3 regions of the Effusibacillus dendaii genome follow, and region 3 is predicted to be linked to each of the others. Evidence: riboswitches for the same ligand, from Rfam matches in the RefSeq annotation. Region 3 holds a riboswitch; each other region holds the start of a gene.
The links. A riboswitch is a leader RNA that binds a small molecule or an ion and turns the genes downstream of it on or off. The one in region 3 is predicted to bind cobalamin.
Positions count from the first base shown of each region.

Region 1 (7,654 bases), 1.6 Mb from region 3:
TCCTTGTTTCGTCTGTCGCCAACCAGAGCAGTCTTGCCCTTGTCGCCTGTTCGTGTGTAAATGCTCATTCGGATCGACCTCCTGATGTGGTGAAGTCTGACGGAGCACACCTTTCCGGAGAAATTTGTGTTTCCTGTAAAGCAGACAACAGTGCACCGGCCGATTGGTAAATTTGTCCGTATTCGATGCCGGGACGGCAGATCACAATGATGCGAATTCCTTCATCGAGCGCCGCCTTTACTTTTTCCTGCACAGACCCCTCCGCGCCCGATTCTTTTGTGATCAGGGTTGACACCTTGTAATGCCGATAGAATGCGAGGTTCAATTCTTCCGAAAAGGGGCCCTGCATGGCGACAATATTTTTTTGCGGGATGCCGAGGTCCGCGCATTTGCGCATATTTTCTTCATTCGGAAGCATGCGGGCGATCATCCGGATTCCGTCCACGCCGTTTAGCACGCGGGCAAAAATGTCCAGCGTTTTCGATCCGGTCGTCAAGAAAATGGTCCCTTTCTGCTCAAGCGCAACCTCTGCCGCCTCCTGATAATCCCGTACATACGTGATCAGCGGATGATCGGATAAAATCGTACCGGGCCGTTCGTAGCGAAAATACGGAATCTTCAATTGCTCGGCTGCCTGCATCGCGTTTTGCGAAGCAATTTCCGCAAATGGATGACTGGCATCGACAATGGCGGCAATGTGTTGTTCTTTCAAAAGCTGCACCATCTCATCCGCCGTTTTGCGGCCGACTGTTACTGTCAAACCTGCTTTCCGCAAAGAATCGGCAGCCGATTCGGTGACAACGGAGGTCAACAGTGGGTAACCCGCCGCTTGCAACTGCAGGGCCAATTCACGTGCATCGCTGGTTCCCGCCAAACAGAAAATCATTTCGATCACTCCTATTCTGATCAAAAAAAGAAGGGCGGCAATTCCCCTTCTAGCCTTGAATCTGCGCGTTTGCGAAATAATTCTGGCAATGTTTCCTAAAAACATGTATTCTAATAAAGAATATAAAATTCCTGCTTGTCATAAAAATTACATATCGTTGTCGTATGGGTGCCCCGTTAAGGGGGTAACAGGGAATCGGGTGAAAGACCCGAGCGGTCCCGCCACTGTAATCGGCCAGTTTCTGTTCAAAATGCCACTCGAAATTCGGGGAAGGTGAGCAGAAGCGCAGGAGAAGAGCCGAGAGCCAGGAGACCTACCCAGGCGAACACCATGGTTCCTTCGAGGAAAAGGTACGGTGTGGATTTGTTGATCTTGCGGCCCGCAATGCTTGTTCGACTGATGAACCCCCAGCCTTTGGCTGGGGTTTTTGCTAGGCGGGATTGTTAGGCAGCCAGTTTCGAGTCAGATAGGATGATAGAAAAACAAAGGAGGATGTGTAATGTCTTTCGTGCCTGTAACCACACAACCGCAGGAAATCGAAGCGAAAAGTTTTGAGATTATTAAAGAGGAATTGGGAGAACACCCGTTTACAGATGAACAGTTTCCGGTTGTGCAAAGGGTGATTCATGCCTCTGCCGATTTTGAACTGGGCCGTTCAGTGGTCTTCTCGCCCGATGCGGTACAGGCGGGAATTCAGGCGATCCGCGCAGGACGCGCCGTGATTGCTGACGTGCAGATGATCGAGTCGGGCATTTCCAAGCCCCGTTTGAACAAGTACGGCTGTTCTGTGCACTGTTTTATTTCCGACCCGGACGTTATGGAGGAAGCGAAAAAATTGAACACGACGCGGGCGATCGTCGCTACCAGGAAAGCAGCCCAGCTTTGTGAAGGCGGCATATTTGCGATCGGCAACGCGCCGACCGCACTGCTCGAATTGATCCGGTTGGTCGAGAGCGGAGAAGCGAAACCGGGTTTGATCATCGGAGTTCCGGTCGGATTCGTGTCAGCGGCTGAGTCGAAAGAACTGCTTGCGAAGCTTAAGGGAGTTCCGTTTATTACAAATGTCGGGCGAAAAGGCGGTTCGCCGGTTGCCGTATCGATTGTCAATGCCCTTTCTCTGTTAGCGGATAAGGAGTGACCCGTATGGCAAGCGATGCTGACCAGAATACAAGCAGCAACGTTAACCGGGGGAAGCAGCCGTCCGAATCTGGCCGTGCGGACACGGAAGGGCAGGCTGATAGCGAGAAACCGCTTCGACACGGGTATACAACGGGGTCCTGTGCGACAGCAGCCGCAAAAGCGGCGACGCATGCCCTGTTGACGGGACTGCAGGTATCTGCTGTCACCATTCGGATTCCGGCTGGCGAAGATGTTACGTTTGACATTCACAATCTGGAATTTACGCGCGACATGGCATCCTGCTCGGTGATTAAAGACGGCGGCGACGATCCGGATGCGACGCATGGGGCGCATATTTTTGCGACTGTTACCCTGAACGACAAGGCGGGAATTGAATTGGACGGCGGAACGGGTGTGGGGCGCATCACGAAACCGGGGCTTGATCTGCCGGTAGGGTATGCGGCGATCAATCCGGTGCCGCGTAAAATGATTACCACCACCGTAGCGGAAGAGGTGGACCGGTTTCTTAAGGAGAAGGGGATCACAGCAGGGGACTTCCTGACAGAAGGGTTTCCCGCCGGAGTATTCGCTGAGCTCGGTAGCGCGGTATCTGTCCGTGGACTGCGAGTGGTCATTTCCGTTCCGGAAGGTGAAGAGATTGCCAAAAAAACATTGAACGCCCGCCTGGGAATTATCGGCGGCATTTCGATTCTTGGCACCACCGGAATTGTTAAACCGTTTTCATCGGCCGCCTATATTGCAAGCGTTGTACAGGCGATTGATGTGGCGGTCGCGAACGGATGCGACCATCTGGTGCTGACAACCGGTGGCCGCAGTGAAAAAATCGCCCAGCAAGAGCTCCCTGATCTGCCGGAGGAAGCATTCATCCAGATCGGCGATTTTGCGGGCATCGCCCTCAAACATTGTGCCAAACAATCGGTGAAACAGGTGACGATGTCGGGCATGATGGGCAAATTTTCAAAATTGGCGGCCGGCCAGATGAATCTGCATTCCAAAGGATCACAGGTCGATTTTGAATTTCTGGCGGAAGTGGCCGGGCGCGTTGGGGTTCAGGCTGAGCTGCGGCAGGAAATTTTACAGGCCAACACGGCCAAACAGGTTGGCGATATGCTGGAAGCGGCCGGGTATGACAAGTTTTTTGCCCTGCTATGTTTGATGATCAGTGAAGAATGCAAGAAGCACGCGGGGAGCGTATTTGAAGTGGATACGATTTTGGCGGAATTCGACGGCCGCATTATCGGAAGGGGGTCTACAGATGCATCCAGTCCGAATTATCGGGATTGGCGATGACGGCGCGAACAGTCTTTTGGCGGCTGGGCGGCAGCATGTGGAAGATGCGGACCTGTTGGTCGGCGGCGAGCGGCACCTTTCCTTTTTCGCTGAATCGCGGGCGGACAAATTTGCCCTGCAGGACGGATTGGTAAAAGCGGTGCAGGTGATTGACGAGGCGCAGCGGGAAGGCAAACGTGTGGTGGTGCTGGCGTCAGGCGATCCGAATTTTCATGGGATTGCAGGATTTATCGGCAAAAAACTGGGCAAACAGCGAATTGAAATCCATCCGGGGCTGTCATCCGTACAATTGGCGTTTGCGCGGTTGAAAGAAAGCTGGCATGATGCGTTTTTGGCTTCTGTACACGGGAAAACGAGAGAACATATTGTGCAGTGGGTGAGAGAGCATCCGAAAGTGGCGCTGCTGACCGATCCGGATAACAGTCCGGCCGCGATTGCAGGCGATTTGCTGGCGGCAGGATTTGACCATGTCACGATGTTTGTCGGAGAAAATCTCGGCAGTGAAAACGAGCGGACCGGCAGGTATACGCTTCAGGAGGCGGTATCAGAATCGTTTTCCGATTTGAACGTGGTGATTCTGCTGCGGGGTGAGGATAGCGGGGGAACAGAGGCGATTCCGGCGAATTCCGATGCGGTGTCCGCGTTCCGGCGGACGGCTGCATCCGTTGCGGCTGCCTCTGATACGGCTGCAGTGGTCCCGTTTTTCCCGATGGGGATTCCGGAACATCAGTTTCACCAGCGCAAACCAAAGCGAGGATTGATTACCAAAACGGAAGTGCGGGCTGTGACATTGGCCAAGATGCAGATTCGGCCGCATGACGTGATTTGGGACATCGGGGCGGCAACCGGCTCGGTCGGCATTGAGGCGTCGATGCTGGCGCCGTTCGGGCATGCCTATCTGATTGAAAAAAACGAGGACGATCAGGACATTATCCGAGCCAATGTCGAAAAGTTTGGGCGGACGAACGTGTCGTTCCAAACGGGAAAAGCGCCAGATGGCCTGGAGGAATGGCCGGACGCGGATGCGATTTTTATCGGCGGCACGTCGGGACAGATGCAGCCGCTTTTGGAACTGTGCGTACGCAAGCTGAAACCTGGCGGACGCATTGTGCTAAACGCCGCCACCATTGAAAGTCTGTACGGAGCGGTGGACGGTTTTAAACGTCTTGACATGCATGTGGAAGTGACCATGATGCAGATTGCACGGAGCAAGCCGATTCTCAATCTGACACGGTTTGAATCGTACGATCCGGTCTATATCGTAAAGGCGGTCAGAATGGAAGATCGAGAGGAGATCGACGAAGAATGAATATCGGAAAACTGTATGCGCTGGGTGTTGGACCGGGCGATAAAGAACTGGTTACGTTAAAAGCATATCGGATTTTGTCAAACATTGACGTGGTGGCATATCCCCGCAAATTGAACGGCGACAGCTACGCCCTATCGATTGTGGAAGATTACCTGCCGGAAGGAGTCGACCGCCTGGGCCTGCATTTCCCGATGACGCGCGACCAAGAACTTTTGAAGGCCAAATGGGAAGCGATTGTGCAGGATGTGTGGGAAAAGCTTTCCGATGGGCGCAACGTAGCGTTTGTTACGGAAGGCGACCCGTATCTGTACAGTACGGCGATCCACCTGACACGGCTTTTGAAAGAGCGTCATCCGGAAGTCGAAATTGAGATTGTTTCCGGCATTTCATCGATTAACGGAGCGGCATCGAGGCTGGATATTCCGTTGGCGGACGGCGATCAACAATTGGGCATCATTCCTGCTACCTACGATATGGACGCGATGCGAAAAGCGCTGATCGAACATGATACGGTCGTTTTTATCAAGGTGGCGAAAGTGTTGACCGAAGTGATCGGACTGCTGAAAGAACTGGATCTGGTTGATAAAGCGACCGTTGTGACGAAGGCAGGGTCGCCGGACGAAGTGATTTACCGCGATATGCTGGCGTTGGAAGGACAGGAGCTGGAATATTTGACCCTGATGATTGTCAAAAAAGGGGCGTGAGCCGTATGGCAGGCAAGGTGTACATTATCGGGGCAGGCCCCGGCGATCCCGAACTGATCACGGTAAAAGGCAAACGGCTGATCGGGGAAGCCGATTTGATTTTATACACCGATTCATTGGTCAGCGACGAAGTGGTGGCAGACGTAAAACCGGGGGCTGTGGTTGAGAAAAGCGCCGGCTTGGCACTGGAAGAAATTGTCCAGCGGATGGTGGAAGTGACGAAGGCAGGCGGTACGGTGGCCAGGGTGCATACAGGCGATCCAGCCGTGTACGGAGCGATTATGGAGCAGATTGTTCATTTGAATGAGGCGGGTGTCGAGTGGGAAATCGTGCCGGGCGTATCCTCTGTTTTTGCGGCTGCGGCCGTATTGGGGGCCGAATTGACGATTCCCGAATTGACACAAACGCTGATTTTGACAAGGGCAGAAGGGCGCACGCCTGTTCCGGACGGGGAAAAATTGGCCGATTTGGCTAAGCATGGCGCGACGATTGCGCTGTTTCTATCAGCCACTTTAATGGAAAAAGTAGTTTCTGAACTGCGGGCGGCCGGTTGGAGCGATGATACACCAGTCGCGGTAGTACAGCGGGCGACTTGGCCGGATCAGGTTGTGGTTCGTTCCACGGTGGGGGAAGTGGCTGCCGACATGAAACGGCACGGCATCCGTTCACACGCGATGGTGCTGGCGGGCAAAGCGCTGGATGAGAAACTGCAATGGTCGCATGAACACAAATCGAAACTGTACGATAAGACGTTTGCACACCGCTATCGTCGCGCGGTCAAACAGGATGGGACGGCTGTCGCAAACAGCGGAGGTGACCGCTAATGCGGGTGGCCGAGCAGCCGAAATCGTTTGCCATTGTAGGGATTACCAAACACGGGGCAGAACTGGCGCGCCGCTTGGCTGCATCAATGCCGGACGCTGACTTGTATCTGTCCGAAAAGTTTTTGCAGCCGGGTGAGGAACAGACGGTATACTCTTTTCCGACCAATGTGCGGCTGCTTTTGGAGCAGATGTTTCACCGTTACGAAGGATGGATTTTGTTGATCTCACTTGGTGCGGTGGTGCGGATGATCGCTCCCGTCCTGAAAGATAAAAAAGTCGACCCGGCTGTAGTCGTCGTAGACGACAAAGCGCAGTTTGCCATCTCGGTGTTATCCGGCCATTTGGGCGGTGCGAATGCTCTGACGGAGCGGGTGGCGGCAGCGCTCGGCGCAGCGCCGGTTGTCACAACCGCATCGGACGTATCCAATACGATCGCTGTCGATTTACTGGGCCGTGAATTTGGCTGGCGAATCGACGATGACCGGCAGGTCACGCCTGCCTCCGCCGCCGTGGTCAACGAAGAACCGGTGGCGGTGATTCAAGAGACGGGGGAACCGGATTGGTGGAAGCGAAAAGGCGCGATCCCGAAACAGATCCGGGTAGCGGGCAGCCTGCAGGAAGCCCGTGACAGCCGACCGGAAGGATACCATGCGGTTTTGTGGATTACAGACCGGCTTCTGACAGAAGCAGAATTATCGATTGCTGCGTATCGCGTTGTCTACCGTCCCCAATCGATTGTACTCGGGATCGGTTGCAATCGCGGCACCTCTATGGAAGAAATTGAAAGCGCGGTACTCGAAACGTTGGAGCAGCAGGGGTTGTCGTTTAAAAGCGTGAAATGCGTCGCCACCATTTCACTGAAGAAAGACGAGGCCGGTCTGCTTGCCGTCTGTGAAAAATACGGCTGGCCCTTGCAGGCATACGAACCGGATCAATTGAATCAGGTCGATTTTCCAAATCCGTCCGAGACGGTTTACAAATATACGGGCGCTTACGGAGTCAGCGAACCGGCTGCCATGCTGGCCGCAAACACGGATCAACTGCTGGTCGAAAAAGTGAAAAGCGGGAACCTGACTCTCTCGATTGCACGGGTTAACTTTTCGAAAGCGGAGGTACCGGTATGAGCCGCACGGGGGATAGTCGAATACCTGGAGCGAGCGGTGCCGCAGCGGGGGGCGAGTGGATTGCTGCACCGGGCAGCGGGCGGCCTACCGCCGCACAAAACAGCCGGGTTCCCCGCCTGGTGGTGGCGGGCACCGGCTCGGGCGCTGGCAAAACGACAGTGACGGTAGGCTTAATGGCCGCTTTTCGAAAAAAAGGGGTTGTCGTACAAGGGTTTAAAGTGGGGCCCGATTATATTGATCCTTCCTATCATACCGCTGTGACGGGCAGGCAGTCCCGCAATCTGGATACCTGGATGCTGACGCACGACGTAATGCGGGAATGTTTTCTGCGCGCGGCAGAATCGGCCGATTTGGCGGTTATTGAGGGCGTCATGGGA
Region 1 is NZ_AP023366.1:1,036,745-1,044,398, reverse strand. It holds gene skT53_RS05445 (cob(I)yrinic acid a,c-diamide adenosyltransferase) at 1-68, opposite strand, end outside; gene cobK (precorrin-6A reductase) at 65-886, opposite strand; cobalamin riboswitch at 1,036-1,221, shown strand; gene skT53_RS05435 (precorrin-8X methylmutase) at 1,386-2,024, shown strand; gene skT53_RS05430 (cobalt-precorrin-5B (C(1))-methyltransferase) at 2,030-3,316, shown strand; gene cbiE (precorrin-6y C5,15-methyltransferase (decarboxylating) subunit CbiE) at 3,282-4,625, shown strand; gene cobI (precorrin-2 C(20)-methyltransferase) at 4,622-5,329, shown strand; gene cobM (precorrin-4 C(11)-methyltransferase) at 5,335-6,153, shown strand; gene skT53_RS05410 (cobalt-precorrin 5A hydrolase) at 6,153-7,277, shown strand; gene skT53_RS05405 (cobyrinic acid a,c-diamide synthase CobB) at 7,274-7,654, shown strand, end outside.
Region 1: it holds a riboswitch for cobalamin, as region 3 does, so the genes downstream of both, skT53_RS05435 (precorrin-8X methylmutase) here and bluB (5,6-dimethylbenzimidazole synthase) in region 3, are expected to answer to the same signal.

Region 2 (7,654 bases), 1.4 Mb from region 3:
CAGCATCAAAGGACGAACGGATACCAGTCATGGCATGGTGCGGATGGAAGTGCGCAGCCAACAGGCCGACTCCCACCTCGGCCATGTATTTAACGACGGGCCCGGCCCGAATGGCCTGCGTTTTTGTATCAACTCCGCCGCTCTCCGTTTTATTCCGAAAGAAGATTTGGAGAAGGAAGGGTATGGGGAGTACGTGCACTTTTTTACACGTTCATGACAGGAAAGCTCCTTGCATCAACAGCAGGGAGTTTTTTTGTCCGGTTTTCTCTTCACCTCAGATGACTATTTTACCAAGGATGAAATCCGCTTTTTGAATGGTTTGTTAACGCTTCTCAACAAACAGTAAGATGAATGTCGCCAGGGGACCTAATAATAAAGAAAGCAAAAACCAATTGAGTCCGGTTCTATTCTTAGACTGGGCTAAACCTGCGTTAATTAGGGCCAATGTCCCCCACCCAACAAAATATTGCTGCTCCATTTCGATTCCTCCCTTTGACACTCCACACGGCTAAAGCTGGGATTCTTGGTAGCATTCCCATACCTGGGAGTTCCGCCTTGCGGCTCCAAGCGATCCCCGTGTGTCCCACGGTTGAGTCCGCATAGGCGGACGTGCTGGGAAGGTGCAAGCCTTCGCGCAGGATGTTTCTCGCGGCGTTGACATCCCGATTATGGGTGGCGCCAAATTGTGGGCATGTCCATTCGCAGACAGACAAGTCCTTGGTCTCACTATTGCGGTGCCCGCATTGGGAGCAAAGCTGGCTCGACGGGAATGTGGGCGAAACGATTACCGCCTGCCGCCCGTACCATGCGGCTTTGTACTCCAACTGCCGCCGGAATTCCGACCAACTGGCGTCGGCGATGCTTTTCGCCAGTCGGTGATTTTGCTGCATGTTCTGCACTCGCAAATCTTCCAAGCTGATCACTTGGTTCTCGCGAATCAGCCGGGTGGATAGCTTGTGCAGAAAATTCTGGCGGCAATAGCGCACTCACAAAAAATGAACGTGTCCATAAGCTGGGGAAATGTCTTAGATGCGAGAATTCACTTCGCAGTCGTCTGGATGTGACCCCCTTGATCTTCGCCATGATGCCAGATGGAGAATCCGTGGGGAGACAATGGAGATACAAATGAACATGATCCGGCATGACTTCCATTCCGAGAATCAGCCAGTCGTTTTGCGCACAAATCTCGCTCACCAGTTCCTTGAATCGCAATTCGACCTGGCGAACGAGAACTCTTCGTCGGTATCTCGGACTGAATACAAAATGATAGTGGATGAGCGATACGGTTGTTTTTGAATGACGATATTCCTATCCCATACCATGATTATATCAGTCTAATCATGGAACGGCAACGCGCTTCAGCCCACCCCTAAAGGAGTGGGTTCAATATGGGCGTCTCTCCTCCGAAAAAGAATGGTAGATGCCCGTATTGTATCTGTTAGAGTAAACTGGAAGTCAAGCGTGCCAAACAAAAACTTTTCGTTACTATGATTGTGTCAGATGACCGTTTTGAATCAAATCTGGCATCTATTTACAGGAATCTTTTGCGTATTGTAGAATGTAGAATAAGGTATAATTGTAGTCTACAACTTAATACAAGCAATCAGGTGCCTTTTCAGGCATAACAGGGAAATAGGTGAAATTCCTATACAGTCCCGCTACTGTGACCGAAGAGAGACTCCATAAAATACCACTTAGTTGAACTAGGGAAGGTTTGGAGAATCGATGACGCGGAAGTCAGGAGACCTACCTGATTGAATGAGCCAAAAACCTTCGAGGAAAGGTGGTGTATAATCCATAGTCATGGATGACTTCGTACATCTGGTATGGTGAATTTTCCCTCAACAGGTTATTTGTTGAGGGTTTTATTTTATGTCGATAGACATCCATATTTTATCCTATCGGCATAAGGGCGATGGGGCCCTAACAAAGTGCCTGTCACTTTGTTGGGTGTAACTTTGGCTCGCCAAAGCCTTTGGCTGGGCGAATTTTCTTTATAAAGAGGTGTTACTATGGATTGGCATATTTTACTGAGCTTTGGTTTAGCCATCTTACTTGGCATCAGACATGGAGTAGACTGGGATCATATTGCGGCCATAACCGATCTTGTGGGAGTCGAAAAAAGTTCAAAACGAGGGATGCTTCTGGCTGCCATGTATTCCTTGGGGCACGGATTGGTTATTTTGATTCTCGGTTCGCTGGCTATCTTTTTCGGACGCGGTTTACCAGAATGGGTAGATTTCTGGATGGAGAAACTCGTAGGATTCACGCTGGTTGCTTTAGGGATATGGTTATTCCTATCGTTATTTAGAAAACATGAAAGGCATATGGTCATGAGTCGCTGGAAGCTTATCTTTATCGGAGCTATACGGATTTATGAATGGATTTGTGCCAAGATTACGCGCACTCCTGTAAAAAGACGGGAGATCAATCTACAAGTCAGTAATATTGGGGCATTTGCCGTTGGCATGATTCATGGATTTGGCGCGGAAACTCCTACACAAATTATTCTGTTTACCACAGCAGCCGGGTTAGGCAATCTGTTCGGCGGATTAACCGTTGTAATGTTTTTTGTCATCGGACTGATATTTTCCACGTCCATCATTGCTCTTTTCTCCACTTTAGGATACTTAAAGGTAAGAGCGAAAAGCAAACTGTTTACGGGCGTAATCAGCGCCACCTCGTTATACAGCCTGATCGTTGGATGTATCCTGATTGGTGGACATGTAACATAGCACGACTTGGCATCTTTGATGCCAAAGCGTGACTTGTGCCCCTTGGGTACTTGCCCCCATGCGGGGATCTGTACAACTACGGCAACAAGTTGCCAAGTTGTACATCATGCCCCTTGAGCGCTTGCCCCGTTTTTCTGATTCGATTTGTTATGTCACACCTGGCAGAAAAACAGATAGATAGGGAGTAATGCGCTTAAGATGAGCGAATACGCCAAATTCCAGCGGATCGACAACCGAAACACATCCACCTGGAGGAAAACGGATAGCAAATTGTTGACCGCCGTAGCCGGCGAAATCGTATTGGAAATCCCCCAGCTGCCCAATAACAGCAGCGCAAAATGTAGCGGCGTCATGCCAATGGAGGCAGGATTCACCCCCAAAATAAGAATCGTCATCAGGATAATCGGGTGGATACCGAGGAGTGCTGTGATTAACGCCAACAACAAAGTGAAAACAGAGAACCAAACGGCAGCAGCCCCGTGAAAAAACGCCAACAGCTCCGGCACATAATCCCCAACCTGCGACTGACCAATCGCACCGCTAAAAAACCCGGCTGCCAAAAACAGAACGATCTCCTTCCGCAAACCGGGCAGCGAAACATGTACATGACGATGCAACCCTTCCCGGTAGTCTGCCAGCGAACCGGTCAATCGACACCAAATGAGCGGGTATAACACCGATACAAAACAGATAATGATCACGATCGGCAGCGACAAAAAAGTCTCTGGCAGCAGTACGAAAACGGTTGCGGACAGCAAATAAAAAGCCAGATGTCCTATCGGCCGCATCGAAACAGGAGAAGGTGGACGCATCGTTTCGGGACGAGCCGCAGTTGCCAACTCTTCAACCGCACTGCCGTTTCTGTCATCAAACAACAGCTCAGTTTCAACCGCTTCCTCCCCAACCGTTCGCTTCGCGTTTGCCCACTCGATCAAAAAGCTGACCGTAAAGCTGATCCATACAAATCCAATCGCATAGGGAAACAGCTGCACCCATGCAACGCCCAAATTGGAAGTAACCAACGCCATTGCGGCAAAATAGGGCGACCAATAGAGCGACGTAGTGTACCCACGATTTAACGCGGCTGCCAGAAGTCGCTTCGAGCGAACCCTTGGATTCACAGAAGCCAGGTCATACACGACAGAAACGGTTCCGATATTCAGGACAACCCCCAACAAGTGTGTTAACAGTTGAGTACCCAGAAAAAAAGAATTTTTCTTCCGAATGTGAGAGCGATACATTTCCTGCAGGGCATCGGCATACCTGCGGGAACGTACTGGAATGCCAAACAACGGAGCAAACACAAACAGCATAACGATCGCCACATTAAGAGACAGCACTTTCGACCATGTGATTAGCGGAACATGCAAGTGAAGCAAAATGGCTGCTCCGCAAACCAGGAAAAGCAAACTCAGAAAAAGTGTAATTCCGCGAGAAACAGTAAGAAATTTTACGATTACCAAAACAACAAGAACTCCCAGCGCCACCTGAAACGAAACCCATTCCGTTAGTTGGGACGTTATGTAGACAAGCGCAAGCAACATCAACAATCCCAAATCTACTCGACTTCCAACCGCTTCCATCTGTTCACCCGATTCATGAATCAACTGTCAATTTTGCTGTGCAATTTTATAAAATTCCCCAATCTGTCACATACTGGTGATGTTTGTTATTTAAAGGAGTCAATTGGAGGTTTTTCATGCAACTGCAAAAGCTGGGACTGCTGTCCATTTTGTTGCTGACCGCTCTGGTTGTGCCCGATACTGTTTTGGCACCTCCTGCGCCGTTGGCGCCTGCCGTGATGGCACATGAAAATGGCAAATCCTCAGCGGTCAATGGAACTCCCATTCCAACAGATTTGTTTACATGGCCTGTTCCTGTAACAAAAGAAATTTCATCCGATTATGGATGGCGATTTATCAACGGACAGAAAGAATTTCACACCGGAATTGACGTGGCCGCCGATTACGGCGACCCAATCGATGCGTCCGCAGATGGTGTCGTGTTGTATGCCGGTCCGGCAGAGGGGTTTGGCAACTGGATTGTGATTAAACACCGGCACGGTCTGATGACCATCTATGGCCATATGTACCGAAAGGATATTGAAGTAAAGCCCGGACAGGCTGTGAAAAAAGGGCAAGAGATCGGACGCGTGGGCGCTGCCGGTCAGTCGGACGGTCCGCACCTGCACTTTGGAATTGCGACCGGTATCAAGGGGGATACGATGATAACCGTAAACCCGTGGAACTTTTTGCCTCACCTTCGCTAGGTCTCACTAAGGAGTTGTTTTATGGAAATCGCAAAAGTGGACACGTTTCCTCTGCTGTACCGTCTTACCCATCCTTACGGGGACGCGAACGGATATAAAAAATACCGTTCCTGTTTCCTGATTCGCATCACCACCCGTTCCGGCATCGAGGGATGGGGCGAAGTGATCGACTGGCTGCCCGTTTTGGAAAAAGGGTTTCGGGAGCGCATTATCCCATTTTTGATCGGTAAAAAAGCAACCGATCGTCTGTCGCTTGTCAAGATCATCAAAAAGTGGCACCAGCGGTCGGCTTCCGGCGTAAGTCAAGCGCTGACGGAAATCGCCGCCAAATCGGCCGGTTTTTCCATTTGTGAAATGTGGGGCGGGAGTTGGCGGTCCTCTATCCCTCTATATGCATCTTTCCAGTCGTACAGCGATACTCCCGACTGGATCAATCGTTCGCTTCATTTAGTGGAAAAAGCGGCAGCAGACGGATTCGACCAAATCAAAGTCAAAATAGGCGGCCGCTCTTTTGCCGAAGATCAATCACATATCCTGGCGCTGCAGCGTCAATTCGGCGGCACACTGCAAGTGGCGCTGGATGCCAATCAAAGCTATGATGCAGCAACTGCACGACAATGGGAGCGACTGTTTTCCGAATGGTCGAACTGGCTGTGGATAGAAGAGCCGATTCCCATGAACCAGGTGCAAGATTACAAGTTGCTGCGCGCTAGTCTGTCAGTTCCCGTGTCGGGTGGAGAGAATCTGAAATCTGTTGCCGATTTTCTGCCGTTGTTGGAGACCCGCGCGATCGATATACTCAATCCGGACGTGATGCATATGGACGGGATCGACGGTTTTCGCGAATCGCTCCAGTTGGCCCGCCACTTCGGACTGCGGGTTTCCCCCCACTCCTATGACGGAGGACTGTGCCGCCTGTACACCTTGTTTGCGCAGGCTTGTCTGCCCGCCTGGAGCAAAATGAACGATGATAGTATCGAGCCGGTCGAATGGGACGTTATGGAAAATCCGTTTACATCGATCGTTCCTTTACAACCGGAAAACGGTCATGTAACCCTGCCGCAAGGAATCGGCATTGGCATCGAACTTGATTTGTCCATCCTCGAAAAATACCGTTGGGACGGCCGAACATACGTATAAGTGCGAGAATCCGTCCCAACCGCTTTTCGTTACACGAATCAAACTTAAATCCCAAAATTTTGTTGTGTACGCTGCAATGCCTGCTGCGCTTCCTGAACAATCCCGTCAATCAGCTGTTTGACAGACGGAACGTCGTGGATTAAGCCGACCGATTGCCCGCAAGACCAAATCCCGCCATCGTTCACATCGCCCTCGTTATACACCTTCTTGCTGCGCTGTCCGGAAATATAAGGCAGCAGCTCTTGCAAGGTCGCTCCTTCTTTCTCCAGTTCATCCACTTTACGGCTTACGTTGTTCAACGCCACGCGAGAAGCAGAGCCGATCGCCCGTTGAATGACGATGGTCGAGTTTTCGTCCGATTCGACCATCCAACGTTTTACGTCCGGATGAATGGGAGCTTCTTTGGTCGCCATGAAACGGGTTCCCATGATGATCCCTTCTGCCCCTAAAGCCAGCGCCGCCAATAACCCCCGTCCGTCAGCAAAACCGCCGCCGGCAATTACCGGTATTTTTACCTTTTCTGTCGCTTTAGCTACCATCACAAGTGTTCCCACATCGCTCATACCGGGGTGTCCGCCTGTTTCGTTGCCGACCACACAAACCGCATCTACCCCGATTTTTTCGGCGGATGCTGCATATCGGGCACCCGGCACCTTATGAATCACAACCACGTTATTGTCTTTCAATCTTTGAATAATTGGCTCCGGGCTGCGACCGCTCGTTTCCACGATTCGCACGCCCTCTTCCAACAGCACATCGATATACTGGTCATTCGGCGTTTCGGTTGTGCTTGGGAACAGGTTCAGGTTGACAGCAAACGGTTTTTTCGTCAGTGACTTCACCTTTTGAATCTCTTTTCGCAAGTCTTCCACAGTGGGCTGCGTCTTCGACGTAATCGTGCCCAAGCCGCCCGCCTCCGAAACAGCAGCCGCCAGTTCGGCACGCCCCACCAGAAACATGCCGCCGCACATAATCGGATATTCAATGCCAAGCAGTTCTGTCATTCTTGTTTTGATCAATTTGCTTCCCCTCCACAGGCTTAGTTTCGGGTACGGGGCGGACGAATCACGTGACCGCTTTTTACATGCAGCACCCCGTCAGTCGTCAGGCGCACTTCCGGCAAATGAGTGGCCGATATGAACAACATCGTAAAAATCGGGTCATAATGCGTATGCCCCCGTTCCTTCAGCAGCCGAATTAGCGTTTGCACCTGAAGAATAAGCGGTTCCAACTCCTGTTCCGCCATCGCCCCGGCCAGCGGGAGTTCCATTTCAAAAAGGATCTGGCCATTCTCGACAATCACGACACCGCCACCGATCTCAAGCACCCGGTTGACCGCTTGGGCCATGGATGCGCGATCACGGCCAAACGTGAAAATTCCAATTGAAGCCGTGTTCGAGCAGGCAAAACCGTCCATCCGATCCGCCATACCCGTCAAATTCGCTTCCACAATCGAATGCTCATTCACCAGCGCCGCATGCAGCACCGTGCGGTCCCCGGCATCCTCCAA
Region 2 is NZ_AP023366.1:1,566,755-1,574,408, forward strand. It holds gene msrA (peptide-methionine (S)-S-oxide reductase MsrA) at 1-217, shown strand, start outside; gene skT53_RS08590 (hypothetical protein) at 323-478, opposite strand; partial or broken gene skT53_RS08595 (RNA-guided endonuclease TnpB family protein) at 612-977, opposite strand; partial or broken gene tnpA (IS200/IS605 family transposase) at 985-1,308, opposite strand; cobalamin riboswitch at 1,589-1,768, shown strand; gene skT53_RS08605 (HoxN/HupN/NixA family nickel/cobalt transporter) at 2,013-2,735, shown strand; gene skT53_RS08610 (hypothetical protein) at 2,888-4,342, opposite strand; gene skT53_RS08615 (M23 family metallopeptidase) at 4,435-5,004, shown strand; gene skT53_RS08620 (mandelate racemase/muconate lactonizing enzyme family protein) at 5,026-6,144, shown strand; gene skT53_RS08625 (NAD(P)H-dependent flavin oxidoreductase) at 6,189-7,163, opposite strand; gene skT53_RS08630 (adenine deaminase C-terminal domain-containing protein) at 7,184-7,654, opposite strand, start outside.
Region 2: it holds a riboswitch for cobalamin, as region 3 does, so the genes downstream of both, skT53_RS08605 (HoxN/HupN/NixA family nickel/cobalt transporter) here and bluB (5,6-dimethylbenzimidazole synthase) in region 3, are expected to answer to the same signal.

Region 3 (8,875 bases):
ATGTACAATAAGGTCTTCTTCCAATTCCCGCAACTGGTTAATAAGCATTTTCTGTGTAATACCCGGAAGGAGGGCTTTCAATTCACTAAATCGCTTTGTGCCACTTTTTCCTAAATGCCACAAAATAATCATCTTCCACTTTCCGCCAATTACAGAAAGAGTCAATTCTTTTTCACAGTTAAATCTTTTATCATGAAAACGTCCCACTCGTTTCACCTCCATGTCTAATTAAAACCTATGGTATCTTTTTCACTATCTTACAAAACATCACCCCCTTCCAAACTCTTGTTCATATCCTTATTAGATTATAGATGAATCTTTCTTCTAAGTATACTTTTTGTTACTACCTTACAAAAAAGTTCGTACTTCTAATCTCGGGAGTTTGCATCTAAAATAACCGATGTGATAGACCAATACAAACAAAGAATTTTTTGGACAAGTTCATCATAATACTAAATGGACTCACCGAAAAAAGAACTACGTTTGTATAAAATAGTTAAAAAGGGGCGGAGAATTCGTGGAACTTCAATTAGCGTTAGACCTCGTTAACATTCCGGAAGGCATTGCACTGGTGAAAGAAGTTGAACCGTATATCGATATCGTAGAAATCGGTACCCCGGTTGTTATTAACGAAGGGCTTAAAGCCGTTAAAGAAATGAAGGCAGCATTTCCGAACTTGAAAGTACTCGCAGACCTGAAAGTAATGGATGCGGCTGGATATGAAGTAATGAAAGCGTCTGAGGCTGGCGCAGATATCATTACGATCCTTGGTGCGGCTGAAGACATGACCATCAAAGGGGCAGTGGAAGAAGCTAAAAAACAAGGCAAGAAAATCCTAGTTGACATGATCGCTGTTAAGAATTTGGAACAACGAGCTAAAGAAGTCGATGAGTTAGGTGTAGACTACATCTGTGTGCATACGGGCTACGACCTGCAAGCAGTTGGAAAAAATTCTTTTGAAGACCTCCAAACTATTAAACGTATTGTAAAAAATGCTAAAACTGCAATTGCAGGCGGCATTAAATTGGATACATTGCCAGAAGTTGTTAATGCACAACCCGATCTGGTGATTGTAGGCGGCGGTATAACCGCTCAACAAGATAGAAGAGCCGCAGCTGCTGAAATGCAAAAATTGATCAAACAAGGGTAAACGACAATTATGCAGACTACTCACTACTTTGCTGAAATCATAAAAGAGTTGAGTCGGGCAATTGACTTACTGGCAGATGACGAAGCTGAAAAACTGGCAGATGGGATTCTTCAAGCAAAGAAAATCTTTGTGGCTGGCGCAGGTCGCTCCGGGTTTATGGCCAAGTCCTTCGCGATGAGAATGATGCATATGGGCCTGGATTCGTATGTAATTGGAGAAACCATTACCCCAAACTTCGAAAAAGGTGACATTTTGATCATTGGATCGGGTTCAGGAGAAACGAAAAGTCTGGTTTCCATGGCTGAAAAAGCCAAAAGCTTAGGTGGAACTGTGGCGGCTGTAACGATTTTTCCTGAATCGACGATTGGCAAATTGGCGGATTTCACAATTAAATTGCCCGGTTCACCAAAAGATCAGGCGGATAGCGTGCACAAAACCATACAACCAATGGGTTCCTTGTTTGAACAAACCCTATTATTATTCTACGATGCTGTGATATTAAGGTTTATGGAGAAAAAGGGATTGGACTCCAACACCATGTTTGGCAGACATGCCAATCTTGAATAGAGTAAATAGTAAAAAACCAATGCAACCCTTCTCTGATGTTAAATTGGAGAAGGGTTGTCCTTTTGTCAAGCGGGCTTGCACCGGCAAGTTGTGCCTAGCTTGGTAAAAGTTAGTCCATGTGATTTATCGGACAATATCGGGACAACAAGCTCCTGGTTGCCGCAAATGGCGTGTCCAGTCAACGGGAAGGTAAGGAGCAATCCAAAAGTCAGAACCAGTTTGCTCCCCTTATTAACACGCTTTGTTGTCGCGGTAACAAAGTGAGAATCAACAGCCCTGCTACAATCACAGGACGCATCCAGCTGATGGTTCCCAGTAAAGTGCTTGAGAAAATCTGCATTCCTATTCCTGCGAGTTCAGATGAGTTGCCGCTCAGTTTTTGTGCCAACAAATAGATTTGCGTAGCATCCAAAACAAGAAAGAGGACAGCCCCACCCGTAAAGATCATCCGTTCCACTCTTACTTGTGACCCATTTGCAGTGGCAGCTGTTCTAAAAAACCTCTCCACATCCGCTCCAATCGACCTTCAGCTTGTTGCCGTAATTTTTCAGATTGGCCGGTGTATCCCGTGTTGGGTCAAACGTAATGGTGACAAATTCCGTTTTGTTTCCGAACAGGTGGCGTTTTTTCAACTGTTCCTAGATCGATACCATATTGATCGTGGTAGTCGGGCAAATATCCGGACAGTTCAGGTAGATAAACTCCACCAGTTTGACTTTTGGCGCGAGATCCTGAAACGATTGCCGCTGTCCGTTAATATTTTGCAACGTCCAGTTGGGCGCCGCGTTGACCACGGGCAGCCGCGTGAATCCCCACGCAATCCAATAAGCCAGGCCGCCTGCAAATGCGAGGCTAAGAATAACAATGATGAGGGTCAAAATTCGTTTGTTCGCAATTCGTGCATGGTTTCCCCGCATTAAAAAACGAACTCCTTTCCCCTGAAGATGGTCCTACTTTACAACGTCAATCTTCATGTCCTTCATAGAATGTTGGTCTCTTGCCGTGACGTGATACATCACATGGTAAGTACCTGCATCGGAAAACACATGTTTCACGTAATATTCGCCGGATGATCCTTTTGTTGCATCGAGCATTTGACTTTCTTCGCGATGTTCTTTCCAGATTTCAAATTTCACATCGGATGCGTCTGTAACCGCTTTTTCATCCTGTTTCACAAAAACGGACAATGTAACCGGTTGCCCGGCTTTTACGGGTGAAGCAGGTTGCGGTTGAAACGTGACTTGAATGGGAGTGGCTGACTTTGGCTGCTGATTCGTGCTGCAGCCGTTTGTTGCCAGCAGTGCAGATAAAACCAAAATGGCAATCAGTGAGCGTTGGAATGTTCTCATTTTAATTCCCCTTTGCTGTAAAAGTATGTAGTATCAATGTCTTCTTATAAGTTCCCCTGTTTCGATTTGATCGACCCTTTCAGGTTATCAAAATTTAATTGTGATTGAAAATGGCCTATCTGAGCTATATTTGTGATGCTTCTTTGTATGAGAATGTGAATAGGGAGGAAAAAGTATGTCATACAGATTGATTAAATATGGGAATTTGTCAGGCATGAATATTTATATCCTTATATCTCCATGGATACCGGGAACTGGTTATCCGCCCTTATCGTATTAGCAGTCACCCTGTTATTAACCATAAAGCTTTTTTTCGAAAATGGAATATATGCAGGAGGAATTGAATCGGGAGCGCGCGGATAAAACCAGATTGCTCGAAAGGGAGAGAATTGCGAGAGAACTGCAGGATGGTATCGCCCAATCTTTATTTTTGCTATCTGTAAAAATGCATCTACTTGAGCAGAGCGAACTCCCTCCTATCGGAGATCGTTATCAAGGGCTTCGAGATACTGTCCGGCGTGTGCATGACGACGTAAGGCAAGCTATAACCAATTTGCGTTTTCCGCCATCTTGTGATTCCTTGCCGTGGACCAAAACCGTAGAAGACATGATACAAGACCTTGAAAAAGAGACGGGTTTACCCGTATCCGTTAAACGGGATTTTGAAGAAGAACTTTTTTCATCAAGGGAAAAGGTAGAGGTTTCCTCATGTCTTCGTGAGGCTTTGATGAATGTTCGTAAACATGCTAACGCTCATCATGTATGCATTTTTTTCTAAGAGAAAAATCAGGTTGGTACCTGATAATCGAAGATGATGGACAAGGTTTTACAGGAGATCCTTTTAGTGATCCCTCTCGTTACGAACTTCGAATGATGAGGGAACGAGCCGAAGAAATGGGATGGAAGTTTAAAATTGAACGCTTTAATGGTCGAACTCGAATTGAAATTGGAAAGGAAAGTCACTCATGAAGCCCCCATTTCGCATATTGATTGCTGACGACCATATACCTCACAGTGAATTAGACATGTTATCCCATTTATCAAGATGGATTAGATTACTCAGATGTAATCTTTTTTCCCAATTTACTTTTTCTAAGATGGGTGCATCTGGATAGTTGTCAGTAAATCCTAAAGATAAAAGTGCCACGGGGTCAACATGCGGTGGAATATTAAGAATCTGGCGCACATCATGCTTTTTATAAAAACTTACCCACCCCATTGCAATACCTTCAGCATAAGCTGCCAACCACATATTTTGGATACAACATGCAACGGAAAGTATGTCCGTTTCAGGAATTGAATTACGTCCTAATACATGACCTCCTCCCCGGGTCGGATCACATGTTACACATATCGTAATAGGCGCCTCTTTAATACCCTCTACCTTTAAAGAAAGAAACTTTGCTTTTCGCTCATCCTCATAATGAATCGCCAGTGCTTCTACTTCTTTTTTACATATTTCAGATAGTTTCTCTTTTATTTGGTGTGATTCAACAATTATAAAATCCCAAGGTTGCATAAATCCGACCGAAGGGGCATGATGACCCGCCAGTAAAATTTTCTTTAATTTCTCCTTGGGTATAGGTTTGGAATTAAACTGCCTGATATCCCTTCGTTCAAATATTGCCTTAAAAACGCCTTCCTGCTGTTGCCCGTTTAACAATTCCATTCGCCCTCCTTCGATTGGTAGCACTCCATAAAAATAAAAAATCCTCAGCCTTAATAAGACTGAGAACGTGTCATTTCTCGTATGGACCACATTTTGGCAGGTCTTCTGACTCAAAGTTCATCATGCATGTTACGCCTTCCCGGTAAAACCAGTGGCTTTAATGTAAATGCACTCACTTTATACAGCGATGGACACATCGTGTGATTTACTTCCCTATTCTCCACTCTCGTGGCACCAAAATATTTATTTTTTTGTCAATATTATATTAATCTTTTTTGTAATGGATATCAAGGATCAAATAACAAAACCTATTATGGTTCGTTTTCTCCAATATGGGAGTAGGCGTATCTCTTAATCTCCTTGTACTGTTGAACCTTGCATCCACGCCCATATTACCATTTCATTTATAAGCCGGTATGTTTAGCAAATCTGAAACAGTGACTAACTTATACCCTTCTTCACGAAGAGTACGAATGACATAAGGCAATGCCTCAACTGTGTCCTCCAGGCTTTCCCCACGACCACCGGCACTGTGCAGCAACACGATTGATCCGGGCCCAGCGTGGGCCAATATATTGGCTGCTACTTGTGGAGCAGTGAGACCTGCCCAATCCAGACTATCAACGTTCCAAAAAATAATCTTATAATCAAGTGCCATGATTTCACGAATTACATCATGTTGGGCCAAGACATCCAGAATTCGAGGCGTCCAGACATCATCCGGTCCATCGTCAAAAGTCAGGGCTACTTCCTTACGAGGAGGACCATGTAAAATCACTTCAGTTGGAAACATGGAAGCCCAATCTATATGTTTAACATGTGGATGTCGTTCTTCGATTCGTTCGGGTCCATGTTTGAAAGGTGCTACCTGTCTCATCCAGTCCTCCCGTTGGACTTCATGAATGCCGGTGTATTGTATGGGTGTCGGATAGAACGTGTAAGTAGGTACTGGATAAACCGTTGGCACTGTCCGCGGATAAAAGAAAGATGGGTAGAACACACTTATCCCCCTAATAATATCGGTTTTTTATACCTTATGGTAAAAGGAATGTCCTTGGTTCTACAGAAATCGACGAAAGACATGGATGGAATTAAGGCGCAATCGTTTGCCGACATCCCAAAATTCTGCCAGATAAGTGCAAGAATTGTGTTTGGCGAACCGGAAAGGTTTATATGTTCCCGCTTTGTGTACAAAAGAAAAACTAAGAGACTTTCACCCTGCCTCCTAGTTTCTTTCCATTCAGCAAGTTGCTGGTATTATCTTTATCTACCGAAATTTAATTCCGTTGTAAACAAAAAAGTCTACTGGTGAACCTTGCAAAATTGTGGAAAAGCCCTTATGTCGTAATTCGATTTCTAGACTAAGCATAAAAATGTTGGGCTATATGGGTAATACACATAATTTGTTTTCTTAATGGGATTATAAAAACAGACAATTTGAGGAGGTTTGATTTGATGCCAATAGTACCTTATGACCCATTCAACATGATCAGAGGGCTGTTTGATGAAAATTGGTTTGATACTCGTTTTGCGAATATGGCAAGAGTTCGTGTTGATGTAAGAGAAAATCCGACTGAAGTAGTTGTAACAGCCGAAATCCCAGGACTTCAGAAGAAGGAAGATGTGAATATCACCGTACATGACAACCATCTTCACTTAAGCGGCAAAATCGAACGGAGTAGTGAAGAAAAAGGGGAGAACGTTCATCGAACGGAAAGATATTATGGTAAATTTTCCCGCACAATTGCATTGCCAAGCAATGTCGAAGAGACAGGAAGCAAAGCATCCTATAAGAATGGCATCTTAGAAGTCAGATTGCCAAAAGCACAGAAAGAAATTGGGAAACGAATCGACGTCGACTTTCACTGAATGGCCGTTTTATGTTTATCTATGCCCTCGGAACAGTCCGGGGGCTTTCAATTTAACGTGATTGTGGTGCAAAAGCAGTTGCATCGATATACTATTCCTGATGCCGGTGCTCGTCTAAAAAATATTCGTTTTAGCTCGTTAATACAACTTAAATATCCATACTCTTTACTTCAATAAAGAAGGGTTGCAGCCAATACGACTGCAAAATCGCATGGTCTAGTTGGTGCCGGAGACCGGACTCGAACCGGTACGGGTTATACACCCGAGGGATTTTAAGTCCCTTGTGTCTGCCATTCCACCACTCCGGCGAAGAACAGGACGTTCAAATGCCTACGTTGCGTTTTTACTTGGAGGCGCCACCCGGATTCGAACCGGGGCATAGAGGTTTTGCAGACCTCTGCCTTACCACTTGGCTATGGCGCCTTATTAAGGATAGCCCGTAACGGATATACCGGACGGGCCTGTGTGGTGGAGCGTAGGGGATTCGAACCCCTGACCTTCACACTGCCAGTGTGACGCGCTACCAACTGCGCTAACGCCCCATATTCCTTACACATTCGCTTTTATAGTCGCTGCCATTGCGATTCCATTGGTGCGACACCACGAAAACAAGCTTTATTATACCCGGCTTTCCACAAGACTGCAAGAGGAGAAACAAGCCAAAAATCTAGTCATTTGAGTGGACAACGGCGGGCAGAATTTCAACATGTTCTTGAAAAGCGCCCGTAAAACCTTCCCCGCGTTCAATCTGGATCCACTCTCGTCTGTGACAGCCCAAAGCGTCAGTAATGACGTCGCATGCCACTTTGGGATCAATCCGGTCACCGCAAGTATACACATCTACACTGGCATATCCGTGTTCCGGAAAACTGTGAATCGTCAAATGGGACTCCGAAATGATCACTACACCGCTGACTCCAAGCGGTGAAAATTTATGAAAAGTCACTTCCCGCACTTCTGCTCCTGCTTCCAGTGCTGCCTCCACCATGATCTGTTCCACCAACTTGATGTTATTCAGCTTTTTCGGATCGCATCCCCAAAGCTCCGCGATCACATGCCGTCCCATGGTTTCCATCCCAATCCCTCCCTGTATGGAATGTTATTTCCTCTTTTTCAAAAATCTGTCGATCGCCGCCTGATGAGGCTCCGAATTCCAGAGAGACGCACACAATCGGCTTTCCAGTTCCATTGAGGCAGCCAAGTCCAATTTTTCAGCGGTACGCATCATTTCCAAAATCCCCTGTACGGCATCAGGTGGATTGGCGGCCAACTCGCCGGCAAACTGCAACGCATCCGGCATAAATGTGAGAGACGAAACCACCCGATCCACAAGTCCCAATCCTTCTGCCTCCGCCGCCTCAAGTACTTGACCGCTCAGCAATAACCAGCGCGCCCGCTGCATGCCGACTGTTCTCGCAAGTAACGCGGCCCCGCCCCAACCGGGTGAGATTCCCAATTTAACCTGCACAAACCCAATTGAAGCTTTCGAGGATGCCACCCGAAAATGGCAGGCCATCGCCAATTCCGCGCCACCACCGCGAACCGCTCCGTTTAATCCAGCAACCACGGGTTTGTTGAATGTGGCGATCCGGTATAAAATCTGCCGCATGACCGACCATTTTTTGTAGACATCTTCGGCGCTGTGCAGGGTATCATGAAATTCCTTCAAATCTCCGCCCGCTACAAACGAACGATCTCCGGTGCCGGTAATCAAAACGGCACGCACACTGGCGTCATTCGCCGCACGTTCAAGCGCTTCCGGCAATTCCGCCATTACTTGCGAGTTGACTGCATTGCTGGCTTCCGGACGATTTATACGAATGACGGCAACCTGATTGCTTGTTTCATATACAATTTCTGACATCCCAAGAAACCCCTCTTCCGACTTTTAGATATTCTCCGCTTGCTTTTGTTTCACACCGTCCACCTGCCGCTTATTCAGCGCATAGGCCAGTAGCAGAACCAAAACGGCAGTTACGGCAGGCAGTATATAATGAATACCCGGTATTTCCTTCACCGCACGATACACCCAATGATCATCCAGAATCATTTGCCCCGCCGTGTAGGCAAGAATTCCTGCGCCAATATAAAGAATAAAGGGGAAACGGTCCATCATTTTCAAAATCAGCGTACTTCCCCATACGATCAGCGGAATACTGATCGCAATCCCGATCGCCAGCAGCAAAACGCTGCCTTCTGCAGCTGCCGCTACTGCCAACACATTGTCCAAACTCATAATCAGGTCGGCCATGATAACGGTACGCACGGCTC
Region 3 is NZ_AP023366.1:2,929,709-2,938,583, reverse strand. It holds gene skT53_RS15685 (transcriptional activator HxlR) at 1-207, opposite strand, end outside; gene hxlA (3-hexulose-6-phosphate synthase) at 518-1,150, shown strand; gene hxlB (6-phospho-3-hexuloisomerase) at 1,160-1,717, shown strand; gene skT53_RS15670 (hypothetical protein) at 1,926-2,165, opposite strand; partial or broken gene skT53_RS15660 (SCO family protein) at 2,209-2,634, opposite strand; gene skT53_RS15655 (FixH family protein) at 2,668-3,066, opposite strand; gene skT53_RS15650 (sensor histidine kinase) at 3,407-3,844, shown strand; gene bluB (5,6-dimethylbenzimidazole synthase) at 4,076-4,735, opposite strand; cobalamin riboswitch at 4,814-4,989, opposite strand; gene skT53_RS15640 (polysaccharide deacetylase family protein) at 5,136-5,612, opposite strand; gene skT53_RS15635 (Hsp20/alpha crystallin family protein) at 6,191-6,604, shown strand; tRNA gene skT53_RS15630 (tRNA-Leu) at 6,826-6,912, opposite strand; tRNA gene skT53_RS15625 (tRNA-Cys) at 6,953-7,027, opposite strand; tRNA gene skT53_RS15620 (tRNA-Ala) at 7,071-7,146, opposite strand; gene speD (adenosylmethionine decarboxylase) at 7,272-7,679, opposite strand; gene skT53_RS15610 (enoyl-CoA hydratase/isomerase family protein) at 7,704-8,468, opposite strand; gene skT53_RS15605 (TerC family protein) at 8,493-8,875, opposite strand, start outside.